2 linked regions of the Oleomonas cavernae genome follow. The protein of the gene in region 1 interacts with the protein of each later gene in a pairwise test. Links are inferred from orthologs where the notes say so. Each region holds a gene or a part of one and is shown on either strand. Other genes may lie near its edges.

Evidence for each region. Proteins that work in one complex are often made in the same cells at the same time.
Region 2: the proteins of cysK (region 1) and cysE interact in binary tests that used the Escherichia coli proteins (3 or more experiments, as listed by UniProt). The link is inferred for Oleomonas cavernae from one-to-one orthologs.

Annotation. Positions count from the first base shown.
Region 1 is NZ_QYUK01000011.1:4,012,671-4,019,762, reverse strand. Bases 4,161-7,092 are described here. They hold cysK (cysteine synthase A), read right to left. Parts: upstream 6,141-7,092; coding sequence 5,181-6,140; downstream 4,161-5,180. Other genes in these bases: coaBC (bifunctional phosphopantothenoylcysteine decarboxylase/phosphopantothenate--cysteine ligase CoaBC), read right to left, coding at 6,634-7,092; D3874_RS23240 (RrF2 family transcriptional regulator), read right to left, coding at 6,167-6,634; arsB (ACR3 family arsenite efflux transporter), read left to right, coding at 4,161-5,017. Also shown: D3874_RS23275 (NADP-dependent malic enzyme), read left to right, coding at 1-490; D3874_RS23270 (ATP-binding protein), read left to right, coding at 503-1,861; D3874_RS23265 (PstS family phosphate ABC transporter substrate-binding protein), read left to right, coding at 1,958-2,989; D3874_RS23260 (ArsR/SmtB family transcription factor), read left to right, coding at 3,065-3,436; D3874_RS23255 (arsenate reductase ArsC), read left to right, coding at 3,429-3,956; more of arsB, read left to right, coding at 3,959-4,160.
Region 2 is NZ_QYUK01000011.1:808,494-815,572, forward strand. What follows is about bases 2,561-5,479. They hold cysE (serine O-acetyltransferase), read right to left. Parts: upstream 4,506-5,479; coding sequence 3,615-4,505; downstream 2,561-3,614. Other genes in these bases: der (ribosome biogenesis GTPase Der), read left to right, coding at 2,561-3,633; D3874_RS07515 (CopG family transcriptional regulator), read left to right, coding at 4,682-5,101; D3874_RS07520 (extracellular catalytic domain type 1 short-chain-length polyhydroxyalkanoate depolymerase), read left to right, coding at 5,130-5,479. In the rest of the region: D3874_RS07495 (tetratricopeptide repeat protein), read left to right, coding at 8-550; D3874_RS07500 (outer membrane protein assembly factor BamB family protein), read left to right, coding at 690-2,030; more of der, read left to right, coding at 2,209-2,560; more of D3874_RS07520, read left to right, coding at 5,480-6,275; D3874_RS07525 (SDR family NAD(P)-dependent oxidoreductase), read right to left, coding at 6,279-7,004; purF (amidophosphoribosyltransferase), read right to left, coding at 7,008-7,079.

The DNA of each region.
Region 1 (7,092 bases):
GACGGTCTATATCGCCGACACCGCGGTCGAGGAACAGCCGACGGCTCAGGACCTGGCCGACATCGCCCGCCAGTCGGCGGACGTGGTGCGGCGCTTGGGGCAGGAGCCGCGCGTCGCCTTCCTGTCCTATTCTAACTTCGGTAACCGGCCCCGTGCCTCGGCGCAGGTGGTGCGCAATGCCGTCGCGATCCTGGACGGCCTGGAGACCGACTTCGAATACGACGGCGAGATGATGATCGACACGGCGCTGAACCGGCAGTTGATGGCGCTCTACCCGTTCAGCCGCCTGTCGGAACCGGCCAATGTCCTGATCATGCCGTCGCTCGACGCCTCGCTGACGGCCGCCAAGATCATGAAGGAACTGGGCGGCGCCACGGTGATCGGCCCGCTGCTGGTCGGCCTCTCCCGGCCGGTGCAGATCGTGCCCTTGGGCACGGCCGTGTCCGATCTCGTCAACCTGGCGGCGCTCACTGCCTATATGGCGCGGTAAGGGCCGGCCGGGGTGGCGTTCAAGCTTCGGGCCGACAGCTTGGCCGTCGCCGTCGGCGCCTGCGCCATCCCCGGCATCGCCGTGCTGGCGCTATTGGCCGTGGCCGGCGACCTGCGGCCGGTCTCGGCGATCGCCGGCGGTGTCGGCGTGGTGCTGGCCGCCTTCGCGGCCGTTGCCCGCCTTCGCCAGTGGGCCCGGTCGCCGGTCGTGGCGCCGGAGGTTACGGCGGTCTCGGCCGAGGGCGATCTCGAGACGGTCATCGCCCGGCTGGAGGACAGCCTGGGCCGGGAGATCCGCGAACGGGCCGAGGCCCAGCGCGGCCACCGTGCCGTACTCGACCTGCTGCCCGATCCGCTGATCCTGCTCGATCGCGGCCTGACCGTGCATCATGCCAACCGCGCCGCCCGCGCCCTGTTCGGCGACGAGCCGGCGGGCCGGCCGCTGGCCGCCATGCTGCGCCACCCGGAAGTGCTGGAGGCCGCCGAAGGGGTCGCCAGCGGTGCCGAGCCGCCGGTCGAAATCGAATTGTCGCTGCCGGTGCCGGTGGCGCGCGAACTGACCTGCCGCATCGCCGCCTTCGCCAAGCCGTCGCCCGACGGCGTGGCGGTCGCCCTGGTGTTCCGCGACCTGACCCAGTCCAAGCGGGTGGAGCGGATGCGCGCCGATTTCGTCGCCAATGCCAGCCACGAGATCCGCACGCCGCTGGCGGCCCTGGGCGGTTACATCGAAACCCTGCTGGGCCCGGCCAGGGACGACAGTGTGGCGCGCGAGCGCTTCCTGAAGACCATGGCGGAACAGGTCGCCCGCATGACCCGGCTGGTCGGCGACCTGCTGTCGCTGTCGCGGGTGGAACTGACCGAGCACACGCCGCCGGCCGAGCCCGTCTCGGTCGATGTCCTGATCCGCCGGGTGGTCAAGGCGCTGGATTTCCGGGCCCAGGCCCGCCAGGCCAGCGTCGATCTGATCCTGCCCGCCGATTTGCCGCCGGTGATCGGCGACGAGGGCGAGCTGGAACAGGTCTTCACCAACCTGATCGACAACGCCATCAAATACGGCCGCCAGGGCGGCACCGTGCACATCGACGCCCGCGTCATCGACCACGTCCCCTCGCGCGCCGGCTGGCCCGGCCGGGCCCGGCCGGTGGCGATCGCGATCAGCGACCAGGGGCCGGGCATCGCGCGCGAGCACCTGCCGCGCCTGACCGAGCGCTTCTACCGGGTCGACACGGCGCGCAGCCGCGACCTGGGCGGTACCGGCCTGGGCCTCGCCATCGTCAAGCACATCCTGAACCGCCACCGCGGCGCCCTGACCATCGATTCGACCCTGGGCCAGGGCACGACCTTCACGGTCTATCTGCCCGCGCGGGACTGAGTGCGCGGCGCCATCGATCTGTCACCAAGGTGCAACGGATCGGTCACGCGGCGGGCGTAGCGTCGCCCCGTCGTCCTGACTCCTGGGAGACCGTCCATGACCGTCAAATCCGCTCTCGCGGCCGTCGCCACGGCTGCCATCCTCGCCACGGGCTTTGCCGCGACCGCGCAGGCCCGCGACCAGATCCGCGTCGTCGGTTCGTCGACCGTGTTCCCCTTTGCCACCGCCGTGGCCGAGACCTTCGGCAAGGGCGGCGCGTTCAAGACCCCGATCGTCGAGTCGACCGGCACCGGCGGCGGCCTGAAGCTGTTCTGCGCGGGCGTCGGCGAGAACTACCCCGACATCGCCAATGCCTCGCGCCGCATCAAGCGCAGCGAGATCGACCAGTGCCAGGCCAACGGCGTCCAGGACATCGTCGAGCTGAAGATCGGCTATGACGGCATCGTGCTGGCCAATGCCAAGAGCGCGCCGGCGTTCAAGCTGACCCGCGCCCAGATCTGGAAGGCGCTGGCCGCCGAGGTCGTGGTCGATGGCGACGTCGTCGACAATCCCTACAAGACCTGGAACGAGATCGACCCCAGCCTGCCGGCTGAAAAGATCGAAGTGCTGGGCCCGCCGCCGACGTCAGGCACCCGCGACGCCTTCAACGAGCTGGTGATGGACGAGGGCTGCAAGGAAGTGGCCGAGAACAAGGACCTGATCACCGGCAAGGCCTGCCAGAAGATCCGCGAAGACGGCGGTTACGTCGAAGCCGGCGAGAACGACAACCTGATCGTCCAGAAGCTGGTCGCCAACCCGATCGCCGTCGGTGTCTTCGGCTACAGCTTCCTCGAGGAAAACCAGGACAAGATCAAGGGCGCCACCGTTGACGGCAAGCAGCCGACCTACGAGAACATCCAGGGCGGCGCCTACCCGGTGTCCCGCTCGCTGTACTTCTATGTGAAGAAGTATCAGGTCGGCGACGTGCCCGGCATCGCCGAATATATCGCCGAGTTCTTCTCGGACCGTGCCATTGCCGCCAACGGCTACCTCGAGGGCAAGGGCCTGATCCTGCTTTCGGCCGACGAACTCGCCAAGCAGCGGGCGGTGGCCAAGGGCCTGGACTCGCTCGACACCTCGGCGTTCTGATCGACTTTGGCAACGGCGGCCGCAGGGCCGCCGTTGCCGGTTGCATTCATGGCCCGGCGGATCTATAAGGTCGATATGTCCACAAGTATCGACGAATTGGGCGCGATCGACGCCCTCGGCGCGCTGGCCCAGCGGACCCGGCTGAAGGTCTTCCGGGCCCTCCTGGCGGCGCACCCCCAAGGCATTCCGGCCGGCGAGATCGCGACCACCTGCGGCGTGCCCCACAACACCATGTCGAGCCATCTCGCCATCCTCAGCCGGGCCGGGCTCGCCCAAGCCGACCGCCAGGGCCGGACCATCTTCTATCGCGCCGACCTGGAGGGCTTCCACCGCCTCGTGGGCTTCCTGACCAACGACTGCTGCCAGGGCCGGCCGGAGCTCTGCGCGCCCGTGCCCGAACCTCTCGCCACCACCACCTGCTGCATCATGGAGACCGCCGATGTCTGACCACATCTTCAACGTGCTCTTCCTCTGCACCGGCAATTCCGCCCGCTCGATCATGGCCGAGAGCATCCTGCGCCGGGACGGCGCCGGCCGCTTCAATGCCCACTCGGCCGGCAGCTTCCCCAAGGGCGGGGTCAATCCCCTGGCCGTCAAGGTGCTGGCCAGCATGGACTACCCGACCGACGACCTGCGCAGCAAGTCCTGGGACGAGTTCGCGGTACCCGGGGCGCCGCACATGGATTTCGTCTTTACCGTCTGCGACGATGCCGCCGGCGAAGTCTGCCCGATCTGGCCGGGCCAGCCGATGACCGCCCATTGGGGGATCGAGGACCCCGCCGCCGCGCAAGGGACCGAGATCCAGAAGGAAGCAGCCTTCGTTGCCGCCTTCCGCTATCTCAAGAACCGGATCAGCACCTTCGCCGCCCTGCCGGTCGCCAGCCTCGACCGCCTGTCCCTGCAGACCCACCTGCACGAGATTGGCCGCGGCGACGGGGCTTCAAGCGCGCGTCATCCGGCCGCCTGAGGATGTCGCTGTTCGAACGCTGGCTTACCCTGTGGGTCGCCCTGTGCATCGTCGCCGGGGTGGCCCTGGGGCACTTCCTGCCCGGCGTCTTCCAGGTGATCGGCGGGGCCGAAGTCGCCAAGGTGAACCTGCCCGTCGCCGTGCTGATCTGGCTGATGATTATCCCGATGCTGCTACGCATCGATTTCGCCGCCCTGGGCCAGGTCAAGGCACACTGGCGCGGCATCGGCGTCACCTTGTTCATCAACTGGGCGGTCAAGCCGTTCTCGATGGCGGCGCTGGGCTGGCTCTTCATCGGTTACCTGTTCGCGCCCTGGCTGCCGGGTGACCAGATCGGTTCCTATATCGCCGGCCTGATCATCCTGGCGGCGGCGCCTTGCACCGCCATGGTCTTCGTCTGGTCGAACCTGACCCGGGGCGAGCCGCATTTCACCTTGAGCCAGGTGGCGCTCAACGACACCATCATGGTCTTCGCCTTCGCGCCGATTGTCGGCTTCCTGCTGGGCCTCTCGGCGATCACGGTGCCGTGGGACACGCTGGTGCTGTCGGTCGCGCTCTATATCGTGGTGCCGGTGATCGTCGCGCAACTGGTGCGCCGGGTGGTCCTGGCGTCGGGCGGCGAGGCGGGGCTCAGGCGTCTGCTGGCAAGGCTGCAGCCCGTGTCGCTGGTCTCGCTGCTGGCAACCCTGGTGCTGCTGTTCGGCTTCCAGGGCGAACAGATCCTGGCCCAGCCCCTGGTCATCGCCCTGCTGGCGGTGCCGATCCTGATCCAGGTCTATTTCAACGCCGGCCTTGCCTATCTGCTGAACCGCCTGGCCGGCGAGCAGCACTGCGTCGCCGGCCCCTCGGCCCTGATCGGCGCCAGCAATTTCTTCGAACTGGCGGTGGCCGCCGCCATCAGCCTGTTCGGCTTCGATTCAGGCGCTGCGCTGGCGACCGTGGTCGGCGTGCTGATCGAGGTGCCGGTGATGCTGTCGGTGGTGCGCATCGTCAATGCGAGCCAGGGCTGGTACGAACGCGGCGCGCTGGCTGCCGCCCGCCCCGCCGAATCCCCGCGATAGATGACCGGGCTGTTCCGCGTCACACGAGCGTTGCCTTCAAGTCGTCATGACCGGGCTCGTCCCGGTCATCCACGTCGGGACGAGCCACATCCGTTGACAGCATAGGCTGCTTGGCGACGTGGATGGCCGGGACTTCGCCCGGCCATGACGTTTTTTTGGGTAATTACAGCCCGTCGAACAGGGCGGTGGAGAGGTAGCGTTCGGCGAAGGAGGGGATGATCGCGACCACGGTCTTGCCTTCCATGCCCGGGCGGGTGGCGACCTCGATCGCGGCGGCGAAGGCGGCCCCCGAGGAGATGCCGCAGGCGATGCCTTCCAGGCGGGCGGCCTGGCGGGCGGTTTCGAAGGCGGTCTCGTTGCCGATGGTGATGATCTCGTCGATCAGGCTGCGGTCCAGGATCGGCGGCACGAAGCCGGCGCCGATGCCCTGGATCTTGTGCGGGCCGGGCTGGCCGCCCGACAGCACTGGGCTGTCCTCGGGCTCGACCGCGACCATGCGCACCGAGGGCTTGCGCGCCTTCAGCACCCGGCCGACGCCGGTGATGGTGCCGCCGGTGCCGATGCCGGAAATCACCACGTCGACTTTGCCGGCGGTGTCGTTCCAGATCTCCTCGGCCGTGGTCGCGGCGTGGATCGCCGGGTTGGCCGGGTTGGCGAACTGCTGCGGGATGACCGAGCCGGGGATTTCCTTGTTCAGTTCCTCGGCCCGGTTGATGGCCCCGCGCATGCCCTTCTCGGGCGGGGTCAGTTCCAGTTCGGCACCCAGGAGGACCAGCATCTTGCGCCGCTCGATCGACATCGATTCGGGCATGCACAGGATCAGGCGGTAACCCTTGGCGGCGGCGACGAAGGCCAGTGCGATGCCGGTATTGCCCGAGGTCGGCTCGATCAGGGTGGCGCCCGGCGCAATCCGGCCTTCGGCCTCCAGGGCCTCGATCATGGCGACGCCGATGCGGTCCTTGACGCTGGACAGCGGGTTGAAGAATTCGAGCTTGGCCAGGATTTCCGCCTTGGCCCCGGCCTGCGAGGCCAGCCGGTGCACCCGCACCAGGGGCGTATTGCCGATCGTCTCGGTAATGCTGTCGTAGACGCGGCCGCGACCGGGCTTCGCCGTCTTGCTCATCATCATTCCTCCCAGGAAATCCAAACTCAGATCGAGAAGTCCATGCGCTCGCGGCCTTCCGAGTGCACGCCGGCACCTTCGGCCCGCCGGCACAGATCCTCGACCGTGATCGAATCAAGCTTGAGCATGATGGTCTCGTGCAGTTCGCTCCACAATGGCTGGACCACCTTGCGCCCCAGGTCCGAGGTCATGGGCTGGCCCTCGCCGCCGTCCTCCTCGTCCTCCGCGTTCTCGATGGCGCCGACCACGCGAATGATCTCGCCCACCGTGATGCGGCGGCGCTCGCGCGCCAGGCGATAGCCGCCCTTGGGCCCGCGCACGCCTTTCAGCACGCCGGCATGGACCAGTTGCTGCATCACCTGCTCGAGATAGCGCTGGGGGATGCCCTGGCGGCGCGTGATCTCTTTCGATTGCACGGGCTCGGGCCGGGCGTTGTAGGCGATGTCGACCACGGCTTCGAGGGCGAACAGCATCTTGCGCGACAGGCGTAACATCAGATGTTTCGTTCCTTCACGGTTAGCGCGATGCGCGCCGCCAGGCGCGCCGCCACTTCAATCTTGGACAGCTTGGGCCAGGACTCGATACCCTCGCCGGTGACGATGTGAACGGTGTTGTCGGTGGAGCCCATGACGCCGCCGTCGGGACCAGAGCCCACGTCGTTGGCGACGATCCAGTCGCAGCCCTTGCGCGCCAGCTTGGCGCGGGCATGGTCGACCACCTTCTCGGTCTCGGCGGCAAAGCCGATCACCAGGGCCGGCCGGCCCTGGTTGCGCCGCGACAGCGAGGCCAGGATGTCGGGGTTCTCCACCAGCGACAGGGTGGGGACGGCACCGCTGCCGTCCTTCTTGATCTTCTGGCCGGCCTCGCCGTCGACCCGCCAGTCGGCGACCGCGGCGGCACAGACCGCGACGCTGGCCGGCAGGGCGTCCTCGACGGCCTGGGCCATGTCCCG
Region 2 (7,079 bases), 3.2 Mb from region 1 along the record:
ACGTCTGTTGGGGTTCTGGCGTCGCTACGGCACCGTCATCATCGCGCTTGGCATCGGTCTGCTGGTGGGGATCGCGGCCTACATCGGCTGGCGCAACTATGCCGAGGCCAAGCTGAACGATCATGCCCAGTCCCTGGCCGCTGCCGCCAAGCTGGTGAGCGAGGGCAAGCACGCCGACGCCGCCAAGGCGTTCGAGGCCCTGTCCGTGGAAGCGGGCGGCAACTATGGCGCCTTTGCCCGGCTCGACGCCGCGGCCGCGACCTACGATGCCGGCGACAAGGCCGCCGCCGTGGCCCTCTACGACCAGGTCGCCGCGTCGGGCAGCGATAGCACCCTGCGCGCCCTGGCCCAGGTGCTGGCGGTGCAGGCCCTGATGGACACGGCTTCGGTCGACGAACTCAACAAGCGGCTGGAGGCGATCGGCGATTCGGGCTTTGCCCCGGCGGTCAAGGAATTGCGCGCCTATGTCCGGCTGAAGAAGGGCGACACCCCGAGGCCCGCCGTCTTTTGGCCGAAGTCATCGACGACGCTACCGCCCCGACGCGGCTGAAGACACGCGCGACCGAAGTGCTCGCTGCCTTGGGCGGGCGCCTGCCCGAATCTGCCCCCACCACGCCTGCCCCCACCATCCCGCAGCCCGATCAACCGACCCAGAGCGAGGCGCCACGCCAATGATCGCAAGCCGTAGTTTGAGCCGACTCGCTTCACCGCTGGCCGTCGTTGCCTTGACCGCGTTCCTGGGCGCCTGCTCGACGCTCGACAGCATCAATCCCTTCAGCGGGGGCGGGACGACGCAGAAGGTCGAAGGCGAACGCATCTCGGTGCTGGCGCAGCAGGTGACCATCAGCGTCGATCCGGCCCTGGCCGACGTGCCGGTGCAACTGCCGCAGCCCTACCTCAATCCCGAATGGCCGCAGCCGGGCGGATACGCCGCCCATGCCATGTACCATCTCGAGGTCGGGCCGGAACTGAAGGTGATGTGGACCGCCAATGCCGGGGTCGGCGACGGTTCCGATACGCGCCTGGTTGCCTCGCCCGTGGTCAGCGCCGACTCGATCTACGTCCTCGATACCGAGGCCCACGTGAATGCCTTCGACCTCCAGGGCAAGCGCCGCTGGAGCGTCAGCCTGCGGCCCGAGGACGAGGATTCGCCGACCGGCTTCTTCGGCGGCGTGGCCTTCGACGAAGGCCGGGTCTATGTCTCGACCGGCTATGGCGAGGTCTTTGCCCTCAACGCCGGCGACGGCAGCACGATCTGGAAGCGCGGCATCGGCATTCCCTTCCGCTCGGCCCCGACGGTCAACGGCGGCCGCGTCTTCGCCATCACCCAGGACAACCAGCTCTTTGCCCTGGCGACCGAGGGCGGCGAAGTCTTGTGGAACCACGTCGGTATCTCCGAAAGCGCCGGCTTCCTGGGTGCTGCCAGCCCCGCCGTCGCGGGCGAGGCGGTGGTGGTGCCGTTCTCCTCGGGCGAAATCTTCGCCCTGCGCGTCGAAAACGGCCGGGTGGTCTGGTCCGACACCCTGACCCGCGGCGGCTCGACCACGCCGATCGACGCCCTGAACGATATCCGCGGCCAGGTCGTGATCGATCGCGGCGCGGTCTTCGCGGCCAGCCACAGCGGCCGCATCGTCGGCATCGAGCTGCGCACCGGCAGCCGGCTGTGGGATCGCTCCATCGGCTCGACCCAGACGCCCTGGGCCGGCGGCGACTACATCTATGTGCTGGCCGACGACAACGAACTGCTCTGCCTGACCCGCAACGAGGGCCGGGTGCGTTGGGTCACCCCGCTGCCGCGCTTCCAGGACGAGGATACCTCGTCCGACAATATCACCTGGTCGGGTCCGGTCCTGGCCGGCGACCGGCTGTTGCTCGCCTCGAACACCGGAATCATGACCGCGGTTTCGCCCTACACCGGCGAGGTGCTGGGCTCGATCGAACTGCCGGGCAAGACCGTGATCACACCCGTCGTCGCCAATGGCACGGTCTACGTCCTGACCTCGAACGGTACGCTCGTAGCCCTGCGCTGACGGGGCATCTATAGGCCCTCTCCGCCGCTTGCGGGGGAGAGGGAGGGACCCGTTGCCGGAGGCAATGGGAGGGTGAGGTGGTGGTTGTCACGAGCGCGCTTTATGCCGCCGGCCCGCCTCTCCCAAACCCTCTCCCCCCTAAGGGCGGAAAGGGCTTCTTTTTTTAGGAATGAAGAGAATGGGTGCGGAACGCGCTAAATTGCGGATTGCCATCGTCGGGCGGCCGAACGTGGGCAAGTCCACCCTGTTCAATCGCCTGGTGGGCAAGAAGCTGGCCCTGGTCGACGATACGCCCGGCGTCACCCGCGACCGGCGCGAAGGCGACGGGCATCTGGGCGATCTCAATTTCACCGTGTTCGACACGGCAGGCTTCGAGGACGCGGTCGACGATTCGATCGAAGGCCGGATGCGCCGTCAGACCGAACGGGCGATCAAGGAGGCCGACGTGGCCCTGTTCCTGATCGACGCCCGCGCCGGCATCACGCCCCTCGACATGGAATTCGCGCGCCTGCTGCGCAAGAGCGCCACCCCCATCGTCTTGTGCGCCAACAAGGCCGAGGGCCGCGAAGGCACCATGGGCGCCCACGGCGCCTGGGAACTGGGCCTGGGCGAGCCGGTGGCCCTGTCGGCCGAACATGGCGAGGGCATGCTCGACCTGTTCGAGACCATCATCGACCGCCTGAAAGCCAAGGGCCTGGACCCGGCCGACGACGAGGCGGAAGACGACTTCGCCGAGGACGAGGAGAGCGAGCCCTTCGACCCCGATGCCGAGGTCGTGGAGGATCCGGCCAAGCCGCTGCGCATCGCCGTGGTGGGGCGGCCCAACGTCGGCAAGTCCAGCCTGATCAATCGCCTGATCGGCGACGACCGGCTGATCACCGGGCCCGAGGCCGGCCTGACCCGCGATTCGATCTCGGTCCCCTGGGACTGGGACGGTCGCACGGTGAAGCTGTTCGACACCGCCGGCCTGCGCAAGAAGGCGCGGGTCGAGGGCAAGCTCGAAAAGCTGTCGGCCGGCGACACCATCCGCGCGGTCAAGTTCGCCGAGGTGGTGATCCTGCTGATCGATGCGATCCAGGGCATGGACCGCCAGGACCTGGTGATCGCCGACCGCGCCATCTACGAGGGCCGGGCCCTGGTCATCGCGCTCAACAAGTGGGACGCGGTCGAGGACCACAGCAAGACCTTGAACGACCTCAAGGACCGGCTGGAAATCTCGCTGCCGCAGGTCAAGGGCCTGCCCATCGTCACCCTGTCGGCCCGCACCGGCCGGGGCGTCGACAAGCTGATGCCGGCGGTGCTGTCGGTGAATGCCAAGTGGAACCGGCGCATTCCCACGGCCAGGCTGAACCGCTGGCTGGGCGAGGCGACGGAACGCCATCCGGCCCCCGCGGTCGCCGGCAAGCGCCTGCGCCCGCGCTACATGACCCAGGTCAAGGCCCGGCCGCCGACCTTCGCGCTGTTCATGAACCGGCCCGGCGACCTGCCGGAATCCTATTCACGCTATCTGATGAACGGCCTGCGCGAGACCTTCGACATGGAAGGCGTGCCCGTGCGCCTGACCCTGCGCCGCAACGACAACCCCTATACCGACCAGGAGTGATCCTCGGGCAGGTTGTCGGGCAGCGGGAAGCTGGCCGGCGGCAGGGCCTGGTTCATGGCCAGGGCCGGCACCGATTCCTTGCACCAGCCGACGATGCGCGCCGGCACCCCGGCCACCGTGGCGCAGGGCGGGACATCCTCGAGCACGACACTGCCGGCCGCGACCTTGGCATTGGTCCCGACCACGATATTGCCCAGCACGATGGCCCCGGCCGCCAGCAGCACGCCGTCCCTGATCTTGGGATGGCGGTCGCCGCTTTCCTTGCCGGTGCCGCCCAGCGTCACCTTCTGCAGGATCGAGACATTGTTGCCGATCACCGCGGTCTCACCCACCACCAGGGCGGTGGCATGATCCAGCATCACGCCGCGGCCGATCGGCGCGGCGGGATGGATGTCGACACCGAAGACTTCCGACGCGCGGCTTTGCAGGAACAGCGCCAGGTCGCGCCGCCCGTCCAGCCACAGGTGGTGGGCGATGCGGTGGAGCTGCAGCGCCTGATAGCCCTTGAAGAACAGGAACGGGTGGGCCGGCCCCTTGACCGCCGGATCCCGCTCGACCACCGCCGAGAGATCGGCGCGCGAGGAGACGGCAAGCGTCGGATCGTCGGCCTGGGCCTGGCCGATCAGCCCGCGCAAAGCCGCCGAGCCCAGCGATTCCGAGGCGACCTTGACCGACAGCATGCTGGCCAAGGCATCCTCGAAGCGATCGTGATTGAGGATGCGCCGCTGCACCGGGCCGGCCAGCAAGGGCTCGTTCACGATGATGGTCTCGGCATGCTCGCGCAGCGCCTGCCAGATGTCGGGCACGCCGCGAAGCAGCGGGGTCTTGAGTGCCGGAGAGCCGGCAACACGCTTGCTGGAACTACGTTGCATCCCGCGCATCCTTGGGTGTGCAGACAGCCATGACCAGACGGTACACCGGAGGGCGGGCCGCGGGCCAGTTCCAATGGACCCGCGCCGGCGAGAGCCTCCTATGCGTTCAGGACTTGCAAGCGGCCGCCGCAGGACCCAATATACCATCCAGTTGGATGGTAGACGGATGGTAAGCCATGGCGGCGAATGTTCACGAACTGCGGCCGAAAAGCCCCGACAGCGAGAAGATCACGATCAATCTGGGCTTCATGGACCTTGGTCACATCGACCTGATGGTGCAGGACGGCTTCTATGCCAATCGCACGGATTTCATCCGCACGGCGATCCGCAACCAGCTCGATCGTCATGCCGAGGTGGTGCGCAAGTCGGTCGCGCGCAAAACCCTCGACCTGGGCCTGCGCTATTTCGGCCGGGCGGAACTCGAAGCGGTGCGGGACCGGGGCGAGGTGCTGCACATCAATATCCTGGGCCTTGCCCGCATCGGTGACGACGTCACGCCCGAACTGGCGCAGGCCGCCATCGCCTCGGTGACCGTCCTGGGCGCGCTGCACGCCAGCGCCGAGGTGAGAAGCGCGCTACGCGACCGTATCCGTTGAGTATGCTTTGCTTGGAAAGACGTCCGTCATGACCATCGATTTGCCGCCGCGGGGCCTGTTGAGGGTGACCCGCCTGACCCTGGCCGAGCGGTTGAGCGAAACCTCGGCCCTGCTGCGACGACTGCTCAAGCCGGGCCGGCAGCCCGGTACGGCACCGGCGCCGGATGATCTCGCCGGCGAGGCCGGCCAGCCGCTGCTGCCCAGCGCCCTGCGCGGGCTCTACGACCGGGTCAGCCGCGGCGAATTCGCGCTGCCCGGTGCCGACGCCCCCCGTCCGGCGCCGCCACAGGAGATGCCGGCGGCAGGGCCGGCGCAATTCCTCGCCGCGAGCTTCACCAATGCCGCCGGGAGCCGGCCCTACAAGCTCTACGTGCCCGCCAGCTACCGCGGCCGGCCGGTGCCGCTGGTGGTCATGCTGCACGGCTGTACCCAGTCGCCCGACGATTTCGCCGCCGGCACGCGCATGAACCAGGCGGCGGAGGAGCACGGTTTCCTGGTGGTCTATCCGGGGCAGACCGCGGGCGCCAATCCCGGCAAGTGCTGGAACTGGTTCAGCCCCGGCGACCAGCGCCGCGACAACGGGGAGCCGTCACTGATCGCCGGCATCACCCGCGCGGTCATGGACGGTTACGCGGTCGACGCCGGCCGGATCTTCGTCGCCGGCCTGTCGGCGGGCGGGGCGGCCGCGGCGATCATGGGGGCGACCTATCCCGAGCTCTATGCCGCGATCGGCGTTCATTCGGGCCTGGCCTGCGGTGCCGCCCGCGACCTGCCCACCGCCCTGTCGGCAATGCGGCGCGGCAGCGAGGGGCGGCGGCCCGAGGGGCATGCCGGCAAGGCGCCGCGGGCGATCATCTTTCACGGCGACCGCGACACCACCGTGCATCCCACCAACGGCGATGCCGTGGTCGCGCAGTGGACGAACGGCAGCGCGCTGGCGGTGCATGTCGAGGAAGGCCGCGTCCCCGACGGCCACCATTTCCGCCGCAGCCTGCACACGGCGGCCGACGGCACCACGGTGCTGGAACAATGGGTGATTCACGGCGCCGGCCATGCCTGGTCCGGCGGCAGCCTGGCCGGCACCTACACCGATCCGCGCGGGCCCGACGCCACGCGCGAAATGCTGCGTTTCTTCCTGGAAAAACCCAGCCCGCAACGGCGCGGCTGGTGGTAAAGGTCAGTCGCGCGTGAAGCGGATGACCTGGCCGTTGCGGGTCTCTTCCGCGCGGGCCAGTTCGACGAACAGGGGGGCCAGGTCGGCCGGGCGGGGCAGGGTGCTGCGATCCTCGCCGGGGAAGGCCTTGGCGCGCATGCCGGTGTCGACCGGGCCGGGCGAGAGCAGGTTGACGCGCATCCGGGTAATGTCGCCGACCTCGGCGGCATAGGCCCGGACCAGGGCCTCCAGCGCCGCCTTGGAGCTGGCGTAGCCGCCCCAGAAGGCCTCGCCCTTGGCGGCGGCGCCCGAGGTGACGAAGATCGCCCGGCCGGCGCTTGAGACGCGCAGCAGGGCATCCATCGAGCGGATCAGGCGGAAGTTGGCCGTGACGTTCACCGCCATCAGCTCGTCCCAGCTCTTGGGCTTGATGTGGCCGACCGGCGACAGCGTCCCCAGCACGCCGGCATTGCTGACCAGGATGTCGAGGCGGCCCCAGCGCTCGGCGATGGCGCCGCCCAGGCGGTCGATGCCGTCGCCGTCCTTGAGGTCCAGCGGCACCAGGGTCGAGGACTTGCCACCCTCGGCCACGATGGCGTCGTCCAGCTCTTCCAGGGCGCCCACGGTACGGGCCAGCAGGATCAGGTCGGCGCCGGCCTTGGCATAGGCCTTGGCGGCGGCCCAGCCCAGGCCACGGGACGCGCCGGTGATCAGGGCAAGGCGCCCTTCGAGAGGCCGGTCAATGCTCAAAATTCAGATCGCTTTGGAAAACAGGGGAAGCCGCGGGCCGTCCTCTTCGCTGCCCCAATGGTCGGTCAGCGGGAT